4 regions of the Streptomyces incarnatus genome follow, and region 4 is predicted to be linked to each of the others. Evidence: riboswitches for the same ligand, from Rfam matches in the RefSeq annotation. Region 4 holds a riboswitch; each other region holds the start of a gene.
The links. A riboswitch is a leader RNA that binds a small molecule or an ion and turns the genes downstream of it on or off. The one in region 4 is predicted to bind cyclic di-AMP.
Positions count from the first base shown of each region.

Region 1: another riboswitch for cyclic di-AMP. It lies ahead of ABB07_RS20380 (M23 family metallopeptidase); the one in region 4 lies ahead of ABB07_RS22690 (transglycosylase family protein).
Region 2: another riboswitch for cyclic di-AMP. It lies ahead of ABB07_RS09860 (M23 family metallopeptidase); the one in region 4 lies ahead of ABB07_RS22690 (transglycosylase family protein).
Region 3: another riboswitch for cyclic di-AMP. It lies ahead of ABB07_RS15150 (C40 family peptidase); the one in region 4 lies ahead of ABB07_RS22690 (transglycosylase family protein).

Region 1 is NZ_CP011497.1:4,533,947-4,537,147, reverse strand. Features, by position in the region: gene ABB07_RS20385 (aldo/keto reductase) at 1-688, opposite strand, end outside; gene ABB07_RS20380 (M23 family metallopeptidase) at 759-1,784, opposite strand; cyclic di-AMP (ydaO/yuaA leader) riboswitch at 1,794-1,940, opposite strand; tRNA gene ABB07_RS20375 (tRNA-Met) at 2,241-2,314, shown strand; gene ABB07_RS20370 (dihydrofolate reductase family protein) at 2,386-3,201, opposite strand, start outside.
Region 2 is NZ_CP011497.1:2,228,048-2,231,248, forward strand. Features, by position in the region: gene ABB07_RS09855 (GntR family transcriptional regulator) at 1-273, opposite strand, end outside; gene ABB07_RS09860 (M23 family metallopeptidase) at 472-1,224, opposite strand; cyclic di-AMP (ydaO/yuaA leader) riboswitch at 1,237-1,400, opposite strand; gene ABB07_RS09865 (M16 family metallopeptidase) at 1,647-3,035, opposite strand; gene ABB07_RS09870 (M16 family metallopeptidase) at 3,032-3,201, opposite strand, start outside.
Region 3 is NZ_CP011497.1:3,426,718-3,429,918, reverse strand. Features, by position in the region: gene ABB07_RS15150 (C40 family peptidase) at 1-1,174, opposite strand, end outside; cyclic di-AMP (ydaO/yuaA leader) riboswitch at 1,182-1,351, opposite strand; gene pcrA (DNA helicase PcrA) at 1,563-3,201, shown strand, end outside.
Region 4 is NZ_CP011497.1:5,032,944-5,036,144, reverse strand. Features, by position in the region: gene eno (phosphopyruvate hydratase) at 1-424, opposite strand, end outside; gene ABB07_RS22690 (transglycosylase family protein) at 778-1,464, opposite strand; cyclic di-AMP (ydaO/yuaA leader) riboswitch at 1,469-1,641, opposite strand; gene ABB07_RS22685 (LysM peptidoglycan-binding domain-containing protein) at 1,818-2,921, opposite strand.

The DNA.
Region 1 (3,201 bases), 500 kb from region 4:
TGTCGACCTTGGTGCCGGGGCGGTACTTGCCGGTCAGGAAGCCCGAGGCGAGGGAGAAGTAGGGCACCGCGGACAGGCCTTCCTTGGCGACCAGGTCCTGCAGCGGGCCCTCGTAGGTGTCGCGGGAGACCAGGTTGTAGTGGGGCTGGAGGGCGACATAGCGGGCCAGGCCCTCGCGGTCGGAGAAGTCCAGGGAGGCCTTCAGGCGCTCGGGGCTGATGTTCGAGGCGGCGATGTGGCGGACCTTGCCCGCCTTCACCAGCTCGTCCAGCGCGCCGATGATCTCCTCGACCGGGACCTCGGGCTTGTCGAAGTGGGTGTAGTAGAGGTCGATGTGGTCGGTGTCCAGGCGGCGCAGGGAGGCGTCGGCGGCCGCCTTGATGTTGGCAGCGGACAGGCCCTGGTACTCGGGGTGCTGGCTGACCTTGGTGGCGATGACGACGTCGTCGCGGTTGCCGCGGGCCTTGACCCACTTGCTGATGATCGTCTCGGACTCGCCGCCCTTGTGGCCGTCGATCCAGGCGGAGTAGGAGTCGGCGGTGTCGATGAAGTTGCCGCCGGCCGCCGTGTAGGCGTCGAGGACGGCGAAGGAGGTCTCCTCGTCGGCGGTCCAGCCGAAGACGTTGCCGCCCAGGCAGAGCGGGAAGACCTGGAGGTCGGAGGAGCCGAGTGTGCGCAGAGAGGTCATGCCCCAAGTCAACGCCGACGGTGGATCATCCCATTCCACCGTCGGCGCCGGATTCACACGAATGCCACGGTCAGGGGTTGAGCCCCTTGTCGCGCAGCCACGGCGCCGGGTCGATGGCGGTGGCCTGGCCGTTCGGGTGGACCTCCAGGTGCAGGTGCGGGCCGGTGACGTTGCCGGTGGCGCCGACGCGGCCGATGACCTGGCCGGTGGAGACCTTCTGCCCCACGGAGACGTTGATCGAGGACTGGTGGCAGAACCACAGCTCGGTGCCGTCGTCCAGGGTGATGACGGTGCGGTAGCCGTAGGCGCCGGCCCAGCCGGCCTGGGTGACCGTGCCGCTGTGGACGGCCTTGATGAGGGTGCCGGTGGGGGCGGCGAAGTCGAGGCCGGTGTGGTAGCCGGAGGACCACATCGCGCCGGGCTGCCCGAAGGTGCCGGTGATCGTGTACGAGACGACCGGCAGCGTGTACTGCTTGGCCAGCTCGGCCAGCCGCTTGGCCTCGGCGGCCTTCTTGGCGTCGGCCTCCGCCTTCTCCTTGGCGGCGGTGGCCTGGGCGGCGGCCTCCTTCTCCGCCTTGGCGGCCGCGGCGGCGGTCTGCTGGTCGGCCGCGGCGATCGTGGCGGCGATGGCCTTGGTGTCGGCCTGGCCCTTCTGCTGCTCGGCCTGGGCCATGATCCGGTTGCGCAGGGCCTCGCCCGCGCTGCCGCTGTCCCCGCTGTCGGTGGTCACGCCGACCTTGCTGAGACCGGTGGCGGTGGCCTGGTGCGCGTCGGAGGAGCCGCCGAAGATGTGCTCGACGGAGTCCAGGTCCGGCAGGGATATGGAGACCGGCGGCTTGCCGGTGTTGGCGCTGGCCATGCCGCCCGCGCCGACCGCGGCGATCACGCCGACGCCGAGGACGGTGGAGCTGCGCGCGAAGCCGCCGCGCTGCTTGCTGACGCGGTGCCGGCCCCGGGCCGCGGCGACGGAGTCCTCGGTGGGGTTCCACTCCTCCCAGGGCCCCTCCTCGGCGCGGTAGGCGCCGTAGCCGAAGGTCTCCGGCTGGGCTTGCGAGGGCACGAACGGGGCTTCTGGGGCGGGCCGGTTGGACGCCACTCGGGCGTACTCCTTTCCTTCCTCCGCCTACCGGGTTAGCTGACGGGTTCGGAGCAGGAAGGTCTCCTACGCGCGTATACCAACTGCGGCATTCGCGCGATTCACCCCAAGGTGGTGGTTCCCCGGTTCCCTCGCGGGATTCGGCGCGTGCGCACGGAGCCGCCTCTTGTGACGGCTGGGACGACCGCGCTGCGTTATCGAACGTTAATAGACCTGCCAGTCACTTTCCAAGCCGTTCGGCTTGATCATTAACGTTTTCCGGCCCGGACTTACCGGCCAGGACCACGGCAAAACGGGCGAGTTGGCCGCAGTTCAGGAGTCTCGGCGTTTTTGATGGTGTCTCAGATGTTATGCGGAGGGCTGTCGTCCGGTCACCCTCCGTGAAGACGATCAACCACCCCGGGAAAGTGGGTGTGCATGCTGCCCTGAGCATGGGGTACTCTGGAGTCACAACGACGCGGGGTGGAGCAGCTCGGTAGCTCGCTGGGCTCATAACCCAGAGGTCGCAGGTTCAAATCCTGTCCCCGCTACTGAAGACTCAGGGCCTGGAATCCACTGGATTCCAGGCCCTGAGTGTTTCCCGGCCCGGCCGGGCCGGGCATCAGCCCAGCAGGTGCCTGTTCGGCGCCTTGGCGAGTTCCGCCAGCTCAGGCAGTACGACCACCTCGGCACCTCCCTTGACCAGGACCCCCGTCCCGTCGGCCCCCGCCACGAACGTGTCCGGCTCCTGCCACGCCGTGACCACCCTGCGCACCCCCGCCCGCAGAATCAGCTCGGCGCAGGGTGCCGGGCGGGAGGCCCGCCGGGCGCAGGGCTCCAGGCTGCTGTAGACCGTGGCACCGGCCAGCCGGGGATCCGCCGGGTCGAGCTTCGCGAGCGCCGCCTCCTCCGCGTGGACCACCGGGTCCTCACCCTCCCGCGAATGCCCCCGGGCCAGCTCGGTGCCGTCTTCGGCCACGACGACCGCCCCGACGCTGAAGGCCGTCCGCGAGGGCGGACACAGCGCGGCCAGTTCGCACGCCGTGCGCAACCAGTGACGGTCGGCCGCGGCGGGCAGCGGGCCGGTGCCGGGGGCCGTGGGCTCATAGCGCATGAGGACGACGTCCTCGATCCTGCGGGTCTCGGTCAGGCGCAGCCGGCCGGCCTGGTAGCCGCCGGGGCCGAACAGGCGGGGTGCGGCCGGGTCGCCGACGAACAGCGGGGCGAGGACCAGCTGGAGCTCGTCGGCGAGGCCCAGCCGCAGCAGCTGGGTGTGGACCGTGCCGCCGCCCTCGACCATCAGCCGCTCGACGCCGCGCACGTCGTGCAGGTGGGTCAGCAGCGCCCGCCAGTCGAGCTCGGGGCCCAGCGGCACGATGCCGGCGGTGCCGCCGACGCGTCCGGCCGCCCGCTCGGCGCCCTCGTCGGTCGTGTAGAC
Region 2 (3,201 bases), 2.8 Mb from region 4:
CCGGGCGGCGCCGAGCGGCTCCAGCAGCATGCGCATCTCCAGCAGGTCGGCCGCCTCCTGCTCGGTCGGCTCGGCCACGCACGCGCCCGCGTGCCGGCGGGTCACCACGAAGCCCTCGGCCTCCAGGGTGCGCAGGGCCTCGCGGACGGGGACGCGCGAGACGCCGTAGCGGCGGGCCAGGACTTCCTCGGTCAGCCGGCCACCGCGCTCGTAGACACCCGCGACGATGTCGTCCCGGATGGCCGTGCACACCGAGTGCGCCGGAATACGCATGACCGACCTCCGCCTTAATCCCCGTGAAACGTCGACGATGGACGCGTGTTCCGTGACTCTATTCCAATGAGCCGGAATTTCCGACGGCGGGCCGGAATCCATGGATATTTTTTGGTCACAGGGTCCGCCGGACACCGCGGAAAACGGCGAAAGCCCCGGCTCGGTGAGCCGGGGCGCCGGATGCCGCGCGGTGCGGCGTCAGACGTTCACGCCGTGCTTGCGGAGGTAGGCGACGGGGTCGACGTCCGAGCCGTAGTCGGGGGTCGTACGGGCCTCGAAGTGCAGGTGCGGGCCGGTGGTGTTGCCGGTCGCGCCGGACAGGCCGATCCGCTGGCCCGGGACGACCCGCTGGCCCACCGAGACGCCGATGGACGACAGGTGGCCGTACTGGGTGTACATGCCGTCGGCCATCCGGATCACGATCTGGTTGCCGTACGCGCCACCCCAGCCGGTGGAGACGACGGTGCCGGAGCCGACCGCGTGGACGGGGGTGCCGGTCGCGGCGTGGAAGTCGATGCCCGTGTGGTGGCCGGAGGACCACAGGGAGCTGCTGGCCTGGTAGCCGGTGGAGACGTAGGAGTCGGCTATCGGGGCGACGAAGGCGTTCAGGCGCTTGCGCTCGGCCTCGCGGGCGGCGCGGGCCCTGGCCTCGCGCTCCTCCTTCGCCTTCCTGGCCGCGGCCTCCTCGGCCGCCTTCTGCTCGGCGGCCTTCTTCTGCGCGGTGGCCTGCGCGTCGATGTGCTCGGCGACGTCGTCGCTCACGGTGAGGACCGGCGTGAGGCCGGTCTGCTCCACGCCGTTCCCGGCGTTCTCGGCGGCGAGCGCCGGGGAGGCGGCGAGGGTGCCGATGACACCGGTGGTGGTGAGGGCCGCGATGCCCGCCGCCTGAGCGGTGGTGCGCTTGACCCGGCCGGGCTTGCGGTGCTTCCCGGTGGCGCACATGAACGCCATGGAGTGGCTGGTCCTTTCCTTCCCTCTCGCCTACCGGGTTAGCTGACGGGTTCGGAGCAGGAAGGTCTCCTACGGGCCCCCTCGCGGCTCGCGCGGGCGCCCGATTCACCCCAGGGACTGCGTGGGTCCCCGGCTCCCCTGGCTCGCGCCGTACGGGGACTCGGCGATGGCTGTCCGGTGCCGCGGGTGCGGCGCACTGCCTGACGAACAGCCCGGACGACGCTACGGAAGCCCGCTTCGGATTCCCAAACGGATCCGGGCTTTTGTAGCGCATCCCACAGGGCAGACGGGCAACCTCCGCCTCAAATCGGGCATCTGGGGAAGGGAGTGGAACAACAGGGGCCCTGACGGTCCGTAGACCGTCAGGGCCCCACGCGCGCGTGCGTCCGCTCGGGCGTGCCCGGCCGCCGCGGCGGCCCGCTCTACTCGGCCGCCACCACGGTCACTTCACCGATGCCGAGCGCCTCGACCGGCGCCTTGATCTGGGCGGCGTCACCGACGAGGACGGTCACCAGGCGGTCCACCGGGAAGGCGTTGACGACGGCCGCGGTGGCCTCCACCGTGCCCGTCGCGGCCAGCTGCTGATACAGCGTCGCCTGGAAGTCGTCGGGCAGGTGCTGCTCGACCTGGTCGGCGAGTGTGCTCGCGACGGCGGCCGCGGTCTCGTACTTCAGCGGTGCCACCCCCACGAGGTTCTGCACGGCCACGTCCCGCTCGGCGTCGGTCAGGCCGTCCGCCGCGAGGGTGCGCAGCACCTTCCACAGGTCCTCCAGCGCGGGGCCGGTGTTCGGGGTGTCCACGGAGCCGCTGATGGCGAGCATCGCGGCGCCCGTGCCGTCCGGCGCGGACCGGAGGACCTGGCCGAAGGAGCGCACACCGTAGGTGTAGCCCTTCTCCTCGCGCAGGACGCGGTCCAGCCTGGAGGTGAGGGTGCCGCCGAGGCAGTAGGTGCCGAGCACCTGGGCGGGCCACACGCGGTCGTGCCGGTCGGGGCCGACGCGGCCGATGAGCAGCTGCGTCTGCACGGCGCCGGGCCGGTCCACGATGACCACGCGCCCGGTGTCGTCGGCGGTCACCGGCGGCACGGGCCGCGGCTCGCCCGGGGTGCCGGTCCAGGCGCCGAGGGTGTCGCCGAGCAGCGCGTCCAGGTCGACCCCGGTGAGGTCGCCGACCACGACCGCGGTGGCCGTGGCCGGGCGTACGTGCCGGCCGTAGAAGGCGCGTACGGCGGCGGCGTCGATCTTCTCGACCGTCTCCTCGGTGCCCTGGCGCGGGCGCGACATGCGCGAGGCCACCGGGAACAGCTCCTTGGAGAGCTCCTTCGCGGCCCGGCGGGAGGGGTTGGCCAGCTCGTGCGGGATCTCGTCCAGGCGGTTGCGGACGAGGCGCTCGACCTCGCTGTCGGCGAAGGCGGGCGCGCGCAGCGCGTCGGCGAGCAGGCCGAGGCCCTTGGCCAGGCGGGAGGCCGGGACCTCCAGGCTGAGCCGGACGCCGGGGTGGTCGGCGTGCGCGTCCAGGGTGGCGCCCGCGCGCTCCAGCTCGGCGGCGAACTCCTCGGCGGAGTGCTTGTCGGTGCCCTCGGAGAAGGCCCGCGCCATGATCGTGGCGACGCCGTCCAGGCCGGCCGGCTCGGCGTCCAGGGGCGCGTCCAGCAGCACCTCTACGGCGACGACCTGCTGGCCGGGGCGGTGGCAGCGCAGCACGGTCAGGCCGTTGTCGAGCGCGGCCCGCTCGGGGGCCGGGAACGCCCACGGCCTGGCCTCGCCGGGCTGCGGCTGGGGGTGGAAGTCCATGGTGGCGAGCTCGGTCACTTGGCCGTCTCCTCGTTCTCGTTACCGGCCTCTACGGTGGCTTCCTGCTCCGGGTCCTCGGGCACGTCGGCGTCCGGGGCCTGCTCCGGGGACTTCGGTTCGTAGACCAGGACCGCGCGGTTGTCGGGGCGCAGACGGGCCTGGGCGACCTCCTGGACCTCCTGCG
Region 3 (3,201 bases), 1.6 Mb from region 4:
AGCCCGGGCGGACCACGCTGTGGATGATCGACTCGCCGCCGTAGTAGATCGACTCCTCGCGGACGTACGCGCCCGGCTTGGGGGCGTGGATCATCATGCCGTTGCCTATGTAGACGCCGACGTGGCTGATGTCGTCGTAGAAGAAGATCAGGTCGCCCGGCCGCGCGTCGGCGAGCGAGACCGTGGTACCCGCATTGACCTGGTCGTACGTGGTGCGCGGAAGCGTGACGCCGGCGGCCTTCCAGGCGGCCTGGGTGAGGCCCGAGCAGTCGTAGGAGTCGGGCCCGGTGGCGCCCCACACATACGGCTTGCCGATCTGCGCGCGGGCGAAGGCGATCGCATTCTCGGCCTTCGTGTCGTACGAGCCGGATGTGGACCCGGTCGAGCCGGATCCCGTCGAACCGGAGGCGGACCCCGACCCCGACCCCGTGGACGAGGACGACGACGAGCCGGCCTGCTGCCGGGCCGCCTGCTGCTTGGCCAGCTCGGCCGCCTTGCGGGCCGCCTCCTGCTGCTTCTCCCGCTCGATGGCGGCCAGCCGCGCCTTCTCCTGGGCCGTCAGCTGCGACAGCAGCTCGCGCGCCGAGGCGAGTTTCCTCTGCACGGTGGCCTTGGCGGTCTGCAGGTCGTGCTGTGAGTCGGTCAGCGTCTGGAGGCTCTCCGCGGCCTCCCGGCGCTTCTTCATGGTCGCGGCCTGCTCGCCGATGTAGTCGTCGACCGCGCTCTTCTCCCGCGAGGTCAGCCGGTTCATCAGCTGGGTCTGGTCGAAGTAGTCCTGCGGGTCGTTCGCCAGCAGGAAGGTGGCCGTGCCGGGAGCGGCGGTGCCGGTGCGGTACTGGGCCGCGGCGAAGGATCCCAGCTCCTCACGGGCCGTGTTGAGGCGTGCGGTGCGCCGGGCGACCTCGTCGCGCAGGGCGTCGGCGCGGCTCCGCTGTTTGCCGGTGCGCTCCTTGGCCGCGTCGTACTTCTCGGTGGCCGACTCCGCCTGGCGGTAGAGGTCGTCGACCTTCTTCTCGACCTCTTCCAGGCTCGGCTTGGCGTGATCGGTTCTCGGGGCGGCCTCGGCGGTCTGCGAGAACACCGCCATGGAGGTGAGGGCGGCGGTGGCGAGGGCGGGGGTGCGGAGACCGGCTCCGGTGGTTCCGCCGGGGCGCGGCTTGCGGTGCGACGCCAAGGGAGGCGACTCCTTCCAATGGGCCGCCTACCGGGTTAGCTGTCGGGTTCGGGCGGCGGTTCGGAAGGGTTGCCCTACGGCGTCGTCCCGGGCGGGAGTCGGCCGATTCACCCCAGGATCGGTGGGTCCCCGGCTCCGGGCACCACGCGGGCGCACCGGACTCGGCGGAGGCCGCGCACGCGGCCTGACGGCAACCTAGCCAACTGGTGTGACTAGTGTGAAGGTTGGTGCGTGATATGTCCGATACATTTTCGTGATCTGGCGCTGAAATCACGTTCCCGTCATCGGCCGATTCCGCACGGTGAGTGGCTTTCCCGGGCGGGCTTCGGCGGCCATCTTCCCGGGACGGCGACCGGTTGTCGGTGGGGCACCCTAGACTCGGAGAGCGATGAGCAGCCTCTTTGACGACAGCTTCCTGGCGGACCTCCAGGCCCCTCGCGGGCACGAGGAGGAGCCCCCGCCGCCGCCCGAGGACGATCACGCTCCGGAGCCGCTTCCGGACGATCTGTTCGGCGGGAAGTTCGACATGCCGCCGGACCGGGACACCCACTACCGCGACGGCGCGCCCCGCCCCGCGATCGACTCGGCGGCGCTGCTGGAGGGGCTGAACGACAACCAGCGCGCGGCGGTCGTGCACGCCGGCTCCCCGCTGCTCATCGTCGCCGGCGCCGGCTCCGGCAAGACCCGCGTGCTCACCCACCGCATCGCGTACCTGCTCGCCGAGCGGCATGTGCACCCCGGCCAGATCCTCGCGATCACCTTCACCAACAAGGCCGCGGGCGAGATGAAGGAGCGCGTCGAGCACCTCGTCGGCCCGCGCGCGAACGTGATGTGGGTGATGACCTTCCACAGCGCGTGCGTGCGCATCCTGCGCCGCGAGTCGAAGAAGCTCGGCTTCACGTCGTCGTTCTCGATCTACGACGCCGCCGACAGCAAGCGTCTGATGGCCCTGGTCTGCCGCGACCTGGACCTCGACCCGAAGCGCTTCCCGCCGAAGTCCTTCAGCGCGAAGATCAGCAATCTGAAGAACGAGCTGATCGACGAGGAGGACTTCGCCGCCCAGGCCACCGACGGCTTCGAGAAGACCCTCGCCCAGGCCTACGCGCTCTACCAGTCGCGGCTCCGCGAGGCCAACGCGCTCGACTTCGACGACCTGATCATGACGACGGTCAACCTGCTGCGCGCCTTCCCGGACGTCGCCGAGCACTACCGCCGCCGCTTCCGGCACGTCCTGGTCGACGAGTACCAGGACACCAACCACGCCCAGTACGCACTCGTACGGGAACTCGTCGGCACGGCAGAGCGCCCCGCCGACGAGGGCGACACCCCGACCGGCGAGTACGACATCCCGCCGGCCGAGCTGTGCGTCGTGGGTGACGCCGACCAGTCGATCTACGCCTTCCGGGGCGCGACCATCCGCAACATCCTCCAGTTCGAGGAGGACTACGCGGACGCGACGACGATCCTGCTGGAGCAGAACTACCGCTCCACGCAGACCATCCTGTCCGCGGCCAACGCGGTCATCGAGCGCAACGAGTCCCGCCGCCCGAAGAACCTGTGGACCAACGCCGGGCAGGGAGCGCGGATCACCGGTTACGTCGCGGACACCGAGCACGACGAGGCCCAGTTCGTCGCCGACGAGATAGACCGCCTGGTCGACGCGGGCGAGGCCAGGGCGGGCGACGTCGCCGTCTTCTACCGCACCAACGCGCAGTCCCGTGTCTTCGAAGAGGTCTTCATCCGCGTCGGCCTGCCCTACAAGGTCGTCGGCGGCGTCCGCTTCTACGAACGCAAGGAGGTCCGGGACGTCCTCGCCTACCTGCGCGTCCTCGCCAACCCGGAGGACTCGGTGCCGCTGCGCCGCATCCTCAACGTGCCCAAGCGGGGCATCGGTGAGCGCGCGGAGGCGATGATCGACGCCCTCGCCCAGCGCGAGAGGATCAGCTTCCCGCAGGCGCTCAAGCGCGTGGACGAGGCGTACGGCATGGCCGCGCGCTCCACCAACGCCGTCAAGCGGTTCAACACGC
Region 4 (3,201 bases):
GCGCGTTGGGGCCGCCCAGGTAGCGGAAGAGCGGGAGGTCGCTGGCCTCGGAGGCGGCGTGGGCGACGGCGAGGGAGACGCCGAGGATGGCGTTGGCGCCGAGCGAGCCCTTGTTGTCGGTGGCGTCCAGGTCGAACATGGCCTGGTCGATCAGGCGCTGCTCGGTGGCGTCGTAGCCGACCAGCTCCGGGCCGATCTGCTCGATGACGGCGAGGACGGCCTTCTCGACGCCCTTGCCCTGGTAGCGGTTGGGGTCGCCGTCGCGGAGCTCGATGGCCTCGAAGGCGCCGGTGGAGGCGCCGGACGGGACGGCGGCACGACCGGTGCTGCCGTCGTCGAGGCCGACCTCGACCTCGACCGTGGGGTTGCCTCGGGAGTCCAGGATTTCCCGGGCTACGACGACGTCGATGGACGGCACGAGCATCTCCTTCTTGGATGTGACGCTGGAAGTGCGGGGCGGTGTGCCTTACGGCTGTGCCTTGCGCCTAGAGCCTAACCGTCCCGGGGGCGCCGGCCACCGACCGACCGTCCCGTGGACGGGTGGGACACGCAGACGGTACCCATTGTTCACGAGCGGAACAAAGGGTGGGTGTACGGGGCACGAAGAAAGGGGGCGGCGGGACCCGGGCAAGGGGGGCAGAAAAAACCCCGCCCCGGCGCGTACGGGGGAACACGCGCCGGGGCGGGGAGCCCGTGGGGACGGGGGTGGCCCTCACGGAGCCTTCAGGGTGCGGGCCGGGGATGTGAGGGCGCTGTGGGTCCGTTCGGAGCCAGGTGTCACTTCAGGTGCAGCTGCTGGCCCGGGTAGATGAGGTTCGCGTCCTCGACGATGTCCTTGTTCAGCTGGAACAGCTTCTGCCAGCCGCCGGCCACGTGGTGCTTCTCGGCGATGGCGCTGAGGGTGTCGCCCGTGACGACCTTGTACTCGCCGTCGCCCTTCTTGACCTTCTTGCCGGTCGGGGTGGTGACGGTCTTGCTCGCCTTCGGGGCCGTGCGCGTGGTGGAGCGGGTGGCGGCCTGCTGGTCGGTGGAGCGGGTGCTCGTGCTCGGCGCGGACTTCGTCGAGGCGGCCGGGGCGGAGCCGTTGTACGGGGTGCTCGTCAGGCCCGTGCCGCAGACCGGCCAGGCGCCCTTGCCCTGGCCCGCGAAGACCTTCTCGGCGACGGCTATCTGCTGGGCCTTGGTGGCGAGGTCGGCGCGCGCGGCGTAGGCGGTGCCGCCGTACGCGGCCCAGGTGGAGTTGGTGAACTGCAGGCCGCCGTAGAAGCCGTTGCCGGTGTTGATGGACCAGTTGCCGCCCGACTCGCACTGGGCGACCGCGTCCCACTGGGAGGCGGTGGCGGCGGAGGCGTTGCCGGCCGCCATCAGCGGGGCGGCGACGGCGGCGCCGGTGACACCGGCGAGCGTGATGGCGCGAACGGCCTTGGACGGACGACGGTGCTTGCCCTTGCCGGAAAACAGCATGGATCGATCCCCTCACCGACGCCTGCGAGGTGAGCTGTCGGGTTCGGGCCGGTTGAGTTGCCCGGCCGCACACTCGCTTGTCCGAGGTGCGGCTTCACCCCTAGCCGGTCCAGCGTCAACCGCTGGGCCCGGCGCTTACCTTGGGTCCCCCGCTCCTGCCTGCGGCGCTTGACGCGACGACTGTTCCCGGGCAACCGCTGGCAGGATTCGGCGTTGCGACTGCCGGGGCTCGTGGTGACGAGCGGTCCTGACCGTAGACATGCGATCGGCGGATTTTCAAAGACGATCAGGGCTTCTGAGACTCATCCCACACTTTCACCAAACCGGACATCAGCCGCGAAGTGGGGCGTCAACTACCGCTGGCCGCCGCCGCTTTCGGCGCCGACATTCAGCGTCTGACCGGCGGTGATGTGGTCCGGGTCGGCCCCGATGACGTTCTTGTTGGTGTCGTAGAGCGCCTGCCACCCGCCGTCGACGCCAAGGGAGTCGGCGATGGAGGCGAGGGAGTCGCCCTCACGGACGGTGTAGGTGCCCGGTTCCCGGCCGGCGTGACGGCCGGAAGATGTGGCGTTCTGACCGTTTGTCACGCTTTCGTCCGCGCTCTCGCCGCGGTGACGCCCGCCACTGTTGAGTGCGCCGGTGTCGATCAGGCTCCAAGAACCGGGGCTCTGCTGGTAATTGTCCGAGTTGTCGGTGCCGGGTGTCGCCGTGGGGGAGCTGTCGGTTCCCTGCGAGTTTCCAGTGTCGCCCGAGCCGGACTTGTCGGTCTTGTCGGACTTGGGATTGGGCGTTCCGGTGGAGCCGCCGGTCGCACCGGGAGTCCCGGTGGTGCTCTCGCCCGGGCTCGGGGTCGTCGTGGCGCCCGGGTCGGCGGTGGAGCCGGAGGAGTCCGAACCCGAGGAGCCGGAGCCGGGGGTGGAGTGGGAGCCGGAGTCCGAGCCCGAAGTGGCGCCGGACGAGGACGAATCCGGCAGACCGGACGAGTCGGAGCCGTCCGCGGAGCCGGACGTGCCGCCCGACCCGCTGCCGCCGCCCGACCCGCCGCCGGAGCCGACGCCGGTGTCGACGTCGACCGAACCGGAGTGGGAGGTCAGCCCGGCGGTCAGCGCGCACATGGCCCACGGCGTGGTGCCCTGGTCGCCGAGGATCTTCTCGGCGACGGCTATCTGCTGGGAACGGCTGGCCTGGTCGGCGCTCTCGGCGTACTGCGTGCCGCCGTACTTGTCCCAGTCGGCCAGCGAGATCTGCAGACCGCCGTAGTAGCCGTTTCCGGTGTCCGCGCTCCAGGAACCTCCGCTCTCGCACTCGGCGACCTTGTCCCACGTGGTGCCGTCGGCCGCGCTGGCGCTCGCGGCGCCGAGCAGCGGGATCGCGATGGCGGAGCCGGTCACGCCGGCCGCGACGAGGAGGGCCGGAGCCTGACGGGGGCGACGGTGACGACCGTTCCCGGAGAGCATGCGGAAGCCTTTCGTGCGACAGCAGGACCGGCGCGGCGGTGAAGTGGAGTCCCCCGCCACGCTGATGGGTGAACGTATCGGCAGACGATCACTTGTCACAAGTTCATGCCGCGCAGATCACGTGAAGATCACAGAGTTGAAGGTTTGTCATCTCCCCCCGTGCGCCGCCTGATCCTCCCCTCCTGCCCGCTTTGTCACCCGTCGGGAACGGCGCCGCCTCACTCCCGGCGCGCGGGGCGGCCGCGACCATGGGACTCGACATGACCCCGGGGGGCTTGAC